Regions from separate parts of the Streptomyces sp. NPDC002206 genome, predicted to be linked through region 2. Evidence: riboswitches for the same ligand, from Rfam matches in the RefSeq annotation. Region 2 holds a riboswitch; each other region holds the start of a gene.
The links. Region 2 has a riboswitch for cyclic di-AMP ahead of ACWCP8_RS23155 (M23 family metallopeptidase). Riboswitches for the same ligand answer to the same signal wherever they lie in the genome.

Region 1 (3,202 bases), on a different contig from region 2:
CGATCTTGCCGCGCAGATGGCGCAGCACGGGAACGCCGCGGGTGTCGAAGCCGGTCGTGACCATGACGGTGCCGACCGACCGGGTCAGGTCGGCGACCGCGCGCTCGAAGCGCTCGGCCACGTCGTCGGGGTCGGTGCCGGGCCGGATGATGTCATTGCCGCCCGCGCAGAAGCTCACCAGATCGGGGGCGAGCTCCTTGGCGCGCGGCACCTGCTCCTCGACTATCTGGTCGAGGAGGCGTCCGCGTACGGCGAGATTGGCGTACCGGAAATTCCCGTGAGCCGAACCGGCGGAACCATCGGTGTTCGTCGCTGCATCGAGGTCGGGCAGCTGGTCCGCGAGGAGAACAGCGAAACGGTCCGCCCAGCCGACGAAGGTTCCGTCCGGGCCGGGGTCACCGACCCCCTCGGTGAAGCTGTCGCCAATCGCTGCGTACGACCCGATGGCGCCATGCCGGTTGTTGACGCCACGTTGATTTTTTCTCGAATCGTCTGCCACAAGGGCACATCCTGCACTGCCGAATGTGACCTACGCGACCGTATTAAGGGGTTGACGGGAGGTGAGATAGACCACCCGGTCAGGTTTTGGTAAAGAGGGAATAAGTGAAGGGGCGGTGCGCCGCCGCGCACCGCCCCTTCACTTAGCCGTTCGGATCAGGCCTGATCGGATCCGATCAGACGGAGATTCCGTGCGAAGCCAGGAAGGCGACCGGGTCGATGTCCGAGCCGTACGCGGGGCCGGTGCGGACCTCGAAGTGGAGGTGCGGGCCAGTGGCGTTGCCGGTGGCACCGGAGAGGCCTATCTGCTGTCCGGCGGAGACGGTCCGGCCCACCGAGACGGAGAGCGCGGACAGGTGGCCGTACTGCGAGTAGTGGCCGTCGGCGTGCTTGATGACGACCTCGTTGCCGTAAGCGCCACCCCAGCCGGCAGTGACGACGGTGCCGGAGGTGATCGCCTTCACGCTGGTGCCGGTGGCGACCGGGAAGTCGATGCCGGTGTGGCTGCCGCTGGACCAGTTGGCACCGGAGGCACGGTAGTTGGTGGTGTGCTTGCCCGGGACCGGGGCGACGTAGCCGGAGCTGCTGCTCTGGGCGGCCGAAGGGGCGGCGGCGGGCTTGGCCACCGGAGCCTTCGACGGGGCCGGGGCGGCCTGCGTGGTGCCGGTGACCGCGGCCGAGCCGCCGAGGGTCAGCTTCATGCCCGGGTGGATCAGGCTCGGGTTGCCGCCGATGACCTCGCGGTTGTCCTGGTACAGCTTCTCCCAGCCACCGTCGACCTTGTTGTCGGCGGCGATCTTCGACAGGTAGTCGCCGGCGACGACGGAGTACGTCCGGGTCTCGGCCTGCTTCTTCGCGACCGGGGCGGCCGGGGCGGCGTGCGTGGCTGCGGCCGAGTGCGCGGCGGGGGCGGCCTGCTCTGCGGCGTGGGCGCCGGTGGCACCGAGCAGCGGGAGGGCGATGACGGCCCCGCCGGCGCCGGCGGCGGCAACGCCACGAGCGATGGTGCTGGACTTCGGACGACGGTGCTTACCCGATATGGGCATGAACAATTTCCTCTCCGGCGCCTACGAGGTGAGCTGTCGGGTTCGGGCTGGAGATGCCCGGTCGCATGAAGTGCGACTTAACCCCGAGCCGGCCGGATTTCTCCGGTCGGCGGCTTACCTGGTTCCCCCGCTCCTGCCACACGATGAGTGGGTACGAATTCCGGTCGGCGGCAGGATTAGGCGGTCCGTCCGGATTGACGGTGACCGTAAACGAATGAGGACGAGCAGAACAAGCCATCGGTTGCGTGCCGGAATCCGCTCCGGGAAATCGGCGCGGAATTCCGGTCACACTCCGTGGATTAAGGATCTTGGCTTTCCGCGCGGTGTACGGATTACCCGGCCGCCGCTCCACCACACACCGTCACGGATATGATCCCGCTCACGAAAGGTCCCTCATCTCCCGTATAAGTAGGGCATGTTCTACTAAATGCCCCAATACGGACATGTCATGAGCATCATCCGCGGCGGAGCCTCAACACCTTCGCGTCCAGGTCCCCCCGCAGGCCGGTGTGCAGCCCCTGATGCAGCAGCACGGAACCGTGGTGGACGGCCCCGGTGTCCACGCAGGTGTAGGTCGCCGTGGGGTCGAGCCCGCGCAGCCGCAGGGCCGGCGGCAGCTCCCCGTACCTCTGCACCTCCAGCCACATGAGCACCACAGTCTCGTCACCGTGCGTGTACTGCACGGCGCTGAGCCCGCCGCGCGGCGCACGCAGCCGGTACAGCGCCCCGTGCTGCACCACCGGGCGGATCTCCTTGTACAGGTCCACCCAGCCCCGGGCCTCGGCCAGCTCCTCGTCGCTCCACTCGGTGAGGTCCCCGCCGACCCCGAGCACTCCGGCCATCGCGCTCACGAAGCGGAAGCGCAGCGAGCTGACCCTGCTGTTGAGCTGGACATTCGGGCTGTCGGTGACCCAGGCGGCCATCACACGGGACGGATGGATCTGCCCGAAGCCCTCCTGGATGGCGAGCCGGTCCAGCGGGTCGGTGTTGTCGGAGGTCCACACCTGGTCGGTACGGGCGAGGATGCCCAGATCGATCCTGCCGCCGCCGCCCGAGCAGGATTCGAAGGCGACACCGGGATGAGCGGCCCGCAGCCGGTCGATCAGCGCATACAGCGCATCCACATGCGCGATCCAGAGCTTCTGCGGATACTCCTCGCCCGGCCAGCCCGCATCGGTGAAGCACCGGTTGAAGTCCCATTTCACATAGTCGATCGGGGCGCTGGAGAGCAGTGAGTCGAGCTGTTCCCACAGAAAGTTCTGCACATCGGTCCGGGCCAGATTCAGCACCAGCTGATTACGGAACTCCGTGCGGGTGCGCCCGGGAAAGTGCTGCACCCAGTCCGGGTGCGCGCGGTAGAGGTCGCTGTCGGCGTTCACCATCTCCGGTTCGACCCAGATGCCGAACTGCATGCCGAGTGCGTGCACTTCGTCGGCGAGCGGCTTCAGCCCGCCGGGGAAGCGCTCGGGGTTCGGGGTCCAGTCGCCGAGTCCTGCCCGGTCGCTGGTGCGCTGCCCGAACCACGCGTCGTCCACCACGAACAGTTCGACACCCATCGCTGCGGCACGCACGGCCAGGGCACGCTGCTGGTCCTCCGCGATGTCGAAGCCGGTGGCCTCCCAGGAGTTGTAGAGCACCGGGCGCAGGCTTTCGGCGTC
Region 2 (3,202 bases):
GCCAAGGCGCTCGGTCTGGTCGCCGAGGCGCTGCGGGCGCCCGCATTCTCCGACAGCGAGATCGAGCGGCTGGTACGCAACCGGCTCGACGAGATCCCGCATGAGCAGGCCAACCCGGCCCGCCGCGCCGCCAAGCAGCTCTCCAAGGAGCTCTTCCCGGCCACCGCGCGGATGTCGCGCCCGCGCCAGGGCACCGAGGAGACGGTGGAGCGGATCGACTCCGCGGCGGTCCGCAGCTTCTACGAGGCCCACGTCCGCCCGTCCACCGCGACCGCCGTGGTCGTCGGTGACCTCACGGGCATCGACCTGGAGGCGTTGCTCGCCGACACCGTCGGCGACTGGTCCGGGAACAGTGCCGAGTCCCGGCCGGTCCCGCCGATCACCGCCGACGACACCGGCCGGGTGGTCATCGTCGACCGTCCCGGAGCCGTGCAGACCCAGTTGCTGATCGGCCGCGTCGGCGCCGACCGGCACGACAGCGTGTGGCCTGCCCAGGTCCTCGGCACGTACTGCCTGGGCGGCACGCTCACCTCCCGGCTGGACCGGGTGCTGCGCGAGGAGAAGGGCTACACCTACGGCGTACGGGCCTTCGCGCAGGTCCTGCGGTCGTCGGCGGCGGACTCCGCCTCCGGGGCGACGGGCGCCGCGATGCTGGCCATCAGCGGCTCGGTGGACACGGAATCCACCGGACCGGCGCTCGGCGACCTGTGGACGGTCCTGCGGACGCTGGCGGCCGAGGGCCTGACCGACGCCGAGCGCGAGACGGCCGTGCAGAACCTCGTGGGTGTCGCCCCGCTGAAGTTCGAGACGGCGGCCTCGGTCGCGGGCACGCTCGCTGACCAGGTCGAGCAGCACCTCCCGGACGACTACCAGGCGCAGCTGTACGCCCGCCTCGCCGAGACCGGCACGGTCGAGGCAACCGCGGCGGTGGTCAGCGCCTTCCCGGTGGACCGTCTGGTCACGATCCTCGTCGGCGACGCCGCGCAGATCGAGGAGCCGGTCCGGGCGCTGGGCATCGGAGAGGTGTCGGTCGTTACCGGCTGACGCATCGAATAACCGCATATCGGGACAGAGGGAGACCCTCGCGAGTGGCATCTCGTCGGGGTCTTCCCTTTTGCCTGATTTGTCGGATAGATGCCTGCGTGCCCTGTGGGATGCGCTACAAAACGCCCTGTCCGTTTGGTGAATGAAAGTCCCCCCGCTTAGCGTCGGCAGCGCTGTCCGTCACCCGTATGCCGCATCCGCGGCGCCGGGCAGCTATCGCCGAGTCCCCGTCAGGCGCGAGCCTGGGGAGCCGGGGACCCACGCAGTCCCTGGGGTGAATCGGATGCCTGCGCGCCCATTGTGAGGCCCGCGGATCCGTAGGAGACCTTCCTGCTCCGAACCCGTCAGCTAACCCGGTAGGCGAGAAGGAAGGAAAGGACCAGCCACCTCATGGCGTTCACCCGCCCCACCGGGAAGCACCGTGCCCCGAACCGTCTGACGCGCAAGAGCGCGCAGATAGCCGGCATCGCAGCTCTGGCCACCACCGGAGTCATCGGTGGGCTGGCCTCTCCGGCGCTCGCCGCCGGCACCGAAGCCCCCTCTGTCAGCGAGACCGGCCTGAACCAGGTCATCGCCATCGAGGGCACCCTTGCCGACCAGGTGGCCACCCAGGCCGAGGTGCAGAAGCGCCAGGCCAAGGCGGCCGCCAAGGCCAAGGCGGCAGCCAAGGCGAAGGCCGAAGCCCGCGCCAAGGCGGCAGCCAAGGCCAAGGCCGAAGCCCGCGCCAAGGCGGCCCGCGAGGCGAAGGCGCGTGCCGCCCGTTCCGCCGAGCGCACCCGCCTCGGCGCCTTCCAGCTCCCGATCGCCGGTTCGTACGTCACCACCGGCTACAAGTCCAGCGGCTCCCTCTGGTCCTCCGGCCGCCACTCGGGCATCGACTTCCACGCCCCCTCCGGCAGCTCCGTCGTCGCCGTCGGCGCCGGCACGGTCGTCGAGGCCGGCTGGGGCGGCGCGTACGGCAACAACATCGTGCTCCGGATGACGGACGGCACGTACACCCAGTACGGCCACCTCTCGTCGATCGGCGTGTCGGTCGGCCAGAGCGTCGGCGCGGGCCAGCGGATCGGTTTCTCCGGCTCGACCGGCAACTCCACCGGACCGCACCTCCACTTCGAGGCCCGGACCACGCCGTCGTACGGCTCCGACATGGACCCCGTCGCGTACCTGCGCGCCCACGGCGTCACCGTCTGACCGACGCGGCACCCCCGAAGGCCCCGGCTTCCCGCCGGGGCCTTCGGTATCCCCGGACCGGCCCCCGCCGGAGGCGCTTGCCGAACCGTCTTCGGACCAAAAGATATTCATGGATTTCGACCCGGCGTCGGAAATGCAGCCGCATTGCAATAGAGTCACAGAACAGGCGTCGATCGGCCGCGTTTCGCGGGGATTAAGGCGGAGGTTCGGACATGCGCATTCCGGCGCATTCGGTATGCACGGCAATCCGTGACGACATCGTCTCCGGTGTCTTCGAACGCGGCAGCAGACTCACCGAGGAACTGCTCGCACGCCGTTACGGGGTGTCCCGTGTCCCGGTACGGGAAGCGCTGCGCACCCTGGAGTCCGAGGGTTTCGTGGTCACCCGCCGGCACGCCGGAGCCTGTGTCGCCGAGCCCACCGAGCAGGAGGCCGCCGACCTGCTGGAGGTCCGGATGCTGCTGGAGCCGCTGGGTGCGGCCCGCGCCGCGCAGCGCCGCACCGAGGCACACCTCAAAGTCCTCCGCGGCCTGGTCAGGCTCGGTCAGGAGCGGGCCAGGCGGGGCGAGGGCGAGGATCTGCGCTCGCTGGGCGGCTGGTTCCACGAGACGCTCGCCCAGGCCTCCGGCAGCCCCGGACTCATCGCGCTGCTCACCCAGCTCCGGCACAAGATCGCCTGGATGTACGCGGTCGAGCAGCCGGCCCGCCCCACCGATTCCTGGGCCGAGCACGGGGCCATCGTGGACGCAGTCGCGCGCGGTGACGCGGAACGGGCCAGGGCGCTGGCCGCGCAGCACGCCGAGCGCGCCACCGCCGCGCACCGGCTGCGGCGCGCGGACCGCACCCCGGGCCGTGAGCCCGCCCCGCCGCGGCCCGGCCGGGTGAGAACTTCGCAACATGCCGTAAACACCGCGAGCGGCCGTCATTAACACATGCGCCGTATACAAAGAGATGTAATTCGGCGGGG
Region 3 (3,202 bases), on a different contig from region 2:
GGCGATGCTGCACGGTGCGCTGACCATGCTGGTCACCGGTATCGCACTGGTCGGGCTCAACCAGGCGGACGACCAGCCGGTCAACAACATCAAGATCGGCGTGAAGCTGGCGGTCCTGGTCGTGATCCTCGCACTGGTGTACATCAAGCGGGACGAGGAGAAGGTCGCGAAGGGCGCCTTCGCAGCGGTCGGCGGGCTGACGGTCGCCAATATCTTCATCGCGACGCTCTGGACCTGAGCCGGCCGCTGCCGCCCGGGCCGGTCCCTGCTCTTCATGGCGCGAGCCCCCGCCGGATTCTTCCGGCGGGGGCTCGCCGTTGTCCGGGACCGCGGCTACGCGGGCCGCACGCTGCCGTAGATCGGCATGTAGTAGATCGACTCCTCGCGGACATTCGCGCCCGGCTTCGGGGCGTGGATCATCATGCCGTCGCCCTTGTAGATGCCGACGTGGCTGATGTCGTCGTAGAAGAAGACGAGGTCGCCCGGCTGCAGATCCGCCGTCGCGATCCGCGTGCCGATCTCCACCTGGTCCCAGGTGGTACGGGGGATGTCGACGCCCGCCGCCTTCCATGCGGCCTGGGTCAGCCCCGAGCAGTCGTACGACGAGGGGCCCGTCGCGCCCCAGACGTACGGCTTGCCTATCTGGGCGCGGGCGAAGGCGAGGACCTTGTCGGCCTTCGTGGTGGCGCTGCTGTCCGAGCCGGTCCCCGTGCCGGTCCCCGTGCCGGTGCCGGTGCCGGTGCCGGTGCCCGTTCCCGTATCGCCGCCGGATCCCGCCTGCTTCGCTGCCTCCTCGGCCTTGCGGTCCGCCTCGGCCTTGGCGGCTGCCTGCTGACGGGCCAGCTCCTCGGCCTTGCGCTTGGCCTCCGCCTCCTTCTTGCGCTCCAGCGCCGCGAGCCGCGCCTTCTCCTCGGCCGTCAGTTTCGACAGCATCGTGCGGGCCTCGCCCAGCTTCTTCTGGATGTTCGCCTTGCTGGTCCGCAGCGTGGCCTGTGACTCGGTGAGCGTCTCCAGGCTCTTCGCCGCCTCGGCGCGCTTCTTCGACGCCGCGGCCTGCTGCGTACGGAAGTCCGTGACCGCCTCCTGCTGCCGGCCCGCCATCCGGGCCATCAGCTGGTTCTGGTCGAAGTACGCCTGCGGGTCGTCGGCCAGGAAGAAGGTGGCGCTCGGCGCGATGGAGCCGGTGCGGTACTGCGCCGCCGCGTAGTTGCCGAGCGTCCTGCGCGCGTCGTTCAGCTTGTCGGCACGCTTTGCGACGTCGTCCAGCAGGGCGTCGACCTTGCCCCGCTGTGCGGCGGAGGCCTCCTTCGCCTGGTTGTACTGCTGGGTCGCGGTGCCCGCCTGCCGGTAGAGGTCGTCGACCTTCTTCTGTACGTCCTCGATGCTGGGCTTCGGCGAGGCCGGGGCGGCCATGGCGCTCTGCGTGGAGAGCAGGGTCACACCTGCCAATGCGGCCGTTGTGAGCCCGACGGCGGGCGTGGTGGAGCGCACCCGGGTGCGCGGTTTGCGATGCGACGCCAAGGCCGGCATCTCCTTCCGTGGACCGCCTACCGGGTTAGCTGTCGGGTTCGGGCGGAACGGAAGGCTGCCCTACGGTCCGGATGGGGGGATATGGACCGATTCACCCCGGTGATGCGTGTGGGTCCCCGGTTCCGAACTCTCATGAGGGCAGCCCGGATTCGGCGTGGGAGCCCGCTCGGCGTGGTTCGCCTCAGGGGGTACGGGCCGCCCGACGGAGCACGCTAGCCAACCCGTGGTGCTGCTGTGAAGGTCGATGTTCGATATGCCCGATACGTTTTCGTGACCTCGACGACGGGGGTGGGCGTGCGGGCCGGGCGGCCCCCTCTTCCGCTACGCGGTGTGGGCGCACGGTCTCCTTATGTGCCCGTGCGCCGGGTGCTGTTCGCCATGCGGCCGCACGGTGTCGGTGCGGCGGCCTAGACTCGTCAAGCGATGAGCAGCCTCTTTGACGACAGTTTCCTGGCCGGCCTCCAGCACTCGGAGGAAGAGCCCCCGCCGCCCCCCGAGGACTCCGCACCCGAAGCGGTGCCGGAGGGCCTCTTCGCGGGCGTGTTCGACGCGCCCCCGCCGCCCAGGGATGCGTACTACCGGGACGGCGCCCACCGCCCAGTGATCGACGCTGCCGCCCTGCTCGACGGGTTGAACACCGAGCAGCGCGCCGCCGTCGTGCACGCAGGGTCGCCGCTGCTCATCGTCGCCGGGGCCGGCTCCGGCAAGACCCGGGTACTCACCCATCGCATCGCCCATCTGCTGGCCGAGCGCGGGGTGCACCCCGGCCAGATCCTGGCGATCACCTTCACCAACAAGGCCGCGGGCGAGATGAAGGAGCGCGTCGAGCAGCTCGTCGGACCGCGCGCCAACGCCATGTGGGTCATGACGTTCCACAGTGCGTGCGTACGGATCCTGCGCCGCGAGTCGAAGAAGCTCGGCTTCACCTCGTCGTTCTCGATCTACGACGCCGCCGACTCCAAGCGGCTGATGGCCCTGGTCTGCCGCGATCTGGACCTCGACCCGAAGCGCTTCCCGCCGAAGTCGTTCACGGCGAAGGTCTCGAACCTGAAGAACGAGCTGATCGACGAGGAGACCTTCGCCGGGCAGGCTGCGGACGGCTTCGAGAAGACGCTCGCCCAGGCCTACGCGATGTACCAGTCCCGGCTGCGCGAGGCCAACGCGCTGGACTTCGACGACATCATCATGACGACGGTCCATCTGCTCCAGGCGTTCCCCGATGTCGCCGAGCACTACCGCCGCCGCTTCCGGCACGTCCTCGTCGACGAGTACCAGGACACCAACCACGCGCAGTACACGCTCGTACGCGAACTGGTGGGCCCGGCCGGACCGGCCGACGCCCCCGCCGAGCTGTGCGTCGTGGGTGACGCGGACCAGTCGATCTACGCCTTCCGCGGCGCGACCATCCGCAACATCCTCCAGTTCGAGGAGGACTACCCGAACGCGACGACGATCCTGCTGGAGCAGAACTACCGCTCCACGCAAACGATCCTCTCCGCGGCCAACGCGGTCATCGAACGCAACGAGAGCCGCCGCCCCAAGAATCTCTGGACGAACGCGGGCGAGGGCGCCCGGATCACCGGCTATGTCGCCGACACCGAGCACGACGAGGCGCAGTTCGTCGCCGATGAGATCGACCGGCTGACCGACGCGGGCGACGCCAAGGCGGGCG
Region 4 (3,202 bases), on a different contig from region 2:
TGCGCGTGCAGGTCAGGACAGCCGTGCGGGTACCGGGCAGGGACAGCCGGGCGGGTACGGGGTATGAGACCACAGGGCGCACCGCCCAGGACAGCACAGGGCGCACCGCCCAGAGCAGCACAGGGCGCGCCGGGCAGGAGACCACAGGTGGGGATGGCGAAGGAGCTGCGCGTGGGGCGGGTCAGGGGGCGGGCCATGGTGCGCGGCTGGGCCTGGTGGTTCGTCCGTGCGCTGCCGACTCTGATGATCATCGGTGGGCTGGTGTTCGACTACCTCAGCCCACCGCCCTTCACCGCCGTGCCGATGTTCGTGGCCGCTCCGTTGATCGCCGCACCGTTCTTCTCGCCGGTCGGCACCGTCCTCACCGGCGTCGCCGCGGTTTTCTCGATCCTCTCGCTGCGGTTGTCCAGCGGCAGTCCGCTGCACGTCGTGCCGTTCATCGAGCTCGCCACCGTGATCACGGTCGCGGCCCTCGCCGTCGTCATCAACCGGGTCGTACGACGCAGCAACGAGCAGCTGGCTTCGGCGCGGGTCATCGCGGAGACCGCGATGCGGGCCGTGCTGCCGACGCCGTCCGAGCGGATCGGGGGGCTCCATGTCGCCGCGCGGTACGAGGCGGCCCAGGCGGACGAATTCGTCGGTGGTGACCTGTTCGCCGTGGCGGAGAGCTCGTACGGGGTACGGCTCGTGGTCGGGGACGTGCGGGGCAAGGGCCTCGAAGCAGTCGGGACGGTGGCGGTGGTCATCGGCGCGTTCCGGGAGGCCGCCGAGCAGGAGGATTCGCTGGAGGGCGTGGCGCGGAGGCTGGAGCGGGCGCTGGCGCGGGAGGGGGCGCGGCAGGGAGGGATCGATCCGGTCGAGGGGTTCGTCACCGCCGTGCTCGCCGAGATCCCGCCCGGTGCGGCCGAGGTGCGGATCGTCAACCGCGGTCATCCCGAGCCGCTGCTGCTCCACCCCGACGGCTCACTGGAGGCGTTGTTCCCGACGGTGCCCGCGCTGCCGCTCGGCATGGACCTGGGGGCGTGGACGGACCGGGCCGACGTATGGGAGCTGGCCGCCGGGATGACGCTGCTTGCGTACACGGACGGACTCTCCGAGGCGCGGGACGCCCAAGGGGACTTCTACGATCCGGCGGCCCGGCTGCGCGGGCGGATCTTTCCCGGGCCCGAGGAGCTGCTGTCCGCGCTGGCCGACGACGTACGGCTGCACACCGGCGGCAGGTCCACCGACGACATGGCGCTGCTCGCGGTCGCACGTCCCGCGCGGGGGCAGCCGAAGCGGCGCAGGACTGTGAAGATCGTGGGCCGGGACGCGAGCGAGGAAGAGCTGAGTCGGTGAAGGGGTTTTGCAGAGTGATGCCACCGTGCGTAATCGAAAGGCCTCACTCCGCATAACATTTGATACAACGTCAGAAAACGTGTGGTGGTTGAGTGGCGATCAACTCGCCCGTTTCCGCCCGATTGTGTCCCGTAAAGTCCAGGCCAAGACCGTTAACGATCAGTGGGAACGGCTTGGAATCGGACCCGTCCGTCTATTAACGTTCGATAACGCAGCGCGGTTGTCCCAGCCGTCGTCAGTGGCGGCACCGTGCGCGAGCGCCGAATTCCGCAAGGAAACCGGGGAACCACCTACATGGGGTGAATCGGACACCTGTGTCTCGTGAGAGGCAGAGGGATCCGTAGGAGACCTTCCTGCTCCGAACCCGTCAGCTAACCCGGTAGGCGAGAAGGAAGGAAAGGAGTGCGCCCCCGTGGCGTCCAACAAGCCTGCCCCCGAAGCCCCCTCCCGGTTCGGCTCCGACTTCACGACCGAGTACGGAACCGAGCAGCGAACCGATTTCGGCGCCGAGTTCACCACTGAGTTCGCGACCGACGGTTTCGGTGAGACCGACCGGGCGTGGGAGGAATGGAACCCCACGGAGGAGTCCGTCCGCCCCGTACGCGGCAAGCACCGCGTCGTCAAGCAGCGCAACGGGCTGGCCCGCAGCTCCACGGTGCTCGGAGTCGGCGTCATCGCGGCCGTGGGCGCGGGTGGCATGGCCACCGCGCAGAGCAAGCCGCCGGTCTCCATCTCCCTTCCCGATTCCCTCGCGGACAACCTCCCCGACGCCAAGTCCCTTCCCGGCGTGGGGGCCCTGTTCTCCGACGAGTCCGCCACCGACCAGGCGAAGTCCGCGGCTGCCGCCGCCCCGCTCACCAGCGCCGGCATCACCGTCGCCGAGGCCGAGCAGGGCACCACCGACGCCGGCGAGGCGCTGCGCGCCCGCATCCTCCAGCAGGCCGAGCAGCAGCAGAACGCCGCCGAGGCGGAGGCCAAGGCCGCTGAGGAGAAGGCCGCCGCGGAGAAGGCTGCCGCCGAGGCCAAGGCGAAGCAGGACGTCGCCGAGGCCAAGGCCGCCGCCGAGAAGAAGAAGGCGGAGGAAGAGGCGAAGGCGAAGGCCGAGGCCGCCCGGCTGGCCAAGCTCGCCGCCTCCTACGCCATCCCCACCTCGTCGTACACGATCACCTCGACCTTCGGTGAAGCCGGTTCGATGTGGTCCTCCGGCTACCACACCGGACTCGACTTCGCGGCGCCGACCGGCACCCCGATCAAGGCCATCCACAGCGCCACCGTCAAGTCGGCGGGCTGGTCCGGTTCGTACGGCTACCGCACGGTCCTGGAGCTCGAGGACGGTACGGAGCTGTGGTTCTGCCACCAGTCGTCGATCGACGTCAGCGTCGGCCAGAAGGTCACCACCGGTGACACCATCGGCCGCGTCGGAGCCACCGGCAACGTGACCGGACCCCACCTCCACCTGGAGGTCCACACCCCGGACGGCACGGGTATCGACCCGATGACCTGGCTGCGCGACAAGGGCCTCACCGTCTGAGCCCGCGCCGGTTCTCCGGCCTCTCAAACCCGGCAGTCCTGACGCTCACCCCCCGACGTCAGGGCTGCCGGTCTGCTCCACCCCGGTCCTTGCGACGCCGGTGCGGATGCGGATGCGGATGCCCGTGCGGCCCCCCGGTACGGAATAGCGGCCGCGGCGGAGTCCGTTGATCCATTTATGACATCTCTTCGTAAGCTCGGCACTTCCGACCTCCAGGTCTTCCCGCTCGCGCTCGGTGGCAACGTCTTCGGCTGGACCGCCGACGAGGAGCAGTCGTTCGCCGTGCTCGACGCGTACGTCGCGGCGGGCGGCAACTTCCTGGACACCGCCGAC

Region 1: linked by a shared signal. The riboswitch ahead of ACWCP8_RS04915 (M23 family metallopeptidase) and the one ahead of ACWCP8_RS23155 (M23 family metallopeptidase) in region 2 are both predicted to bind cyclic di-AMP.
Region 3: linked by a shared signal. The riboswitch ahead of ACWCP8_RS02740 (NlpC/P60 family protein) and the one ahead of ACWCP8_RS23155 (M23 family metallopeptidase) in region 2 are both predicted to bind cyclic di-AMP.
Region 4: linked by a shared signal. The riboswitch ahead of ACWCP8_RS12250 (M23 family metallopeptidase) and the one ahead of ACWCP8_RS23155 (M23 family metallopeptidase) in region 2 are both predicted to bind cyclic di-AMP.

What each region holds. Positions count from the first base shown of each region.
Region 1 covers NZ_JBSFCW010000002.1:6,283-9,484, reverse strand. The annotation lists gene ACWCP8_RS04920 (SGNH/GDSL hydrolase family protein) at 1-499, opposite strand, end outside; gene ACWCP8_RS04915 (M23 family metallopeptidase) at 675-1,544, opposite strand; cyclic di-AMP (ydaO/yuaA leader) riboswitch at 1,548-1,708, opposite strand; gene ACWCP8_RS04910 (alpha-galactosidase) at 2,000-3,202, opposite strand, start outside.
Region 2 covers NZ_JBSFCW010000012.1:178,376-181,577, reverse strand. The annotation lists gene ACWCP8_RS23160 (M16 family metallopeptidase) at 1-1,044, shown strand, start outside; cyclic di-AMP (ydaO/yuaA leader) riboswitch at 1,252-1,421, shown strand; gene ACWCP8_RS23155 (M23 family metallopeptidase) at 1,435-2,235, shown strand; gene ACWCP8_RS23150 (GntR family transcriptional regulator) at 2,448-3,164, shown strand.
Region 3 covers NZ_JBSFCW010000001.1:591,787-594,988, reverse strand. The annotation lists gene ACWCP8_RS02745 (hypothetical protein) at 1-238, shown strand, start outside; gene ACWCP8_RS02740 (NlpC/P60 family protein) at 334-1,530, opposite strand; cyclic di-AMP (ydaO/yuaA leader) riboswitch at 1,529-1,695, opposite strand; gene pcrA (DNA helicase PcrA) at 1,954-3,202, shown strand, end outside.
Region 4 covers NZ_JBSFCW010000005.1:19,042-22,243, reverse strand. The annotation lists gene ACWCP8_RS12255 (PP2C family protein-serine/threonine phosphatase) at 196-1,338, shown strand; cyclic di-AMP (ydaO/yuaA leader) riboswitch at 1,587-1,739, shown strand; gene ACWCP8_RS12250 (M23 family metallopeptidase) at 1,751-2,869, shown strand; gene ACWCP8_RS12245 (aldo/keto reductase) at 3,047-3,202, shown strand, end outside.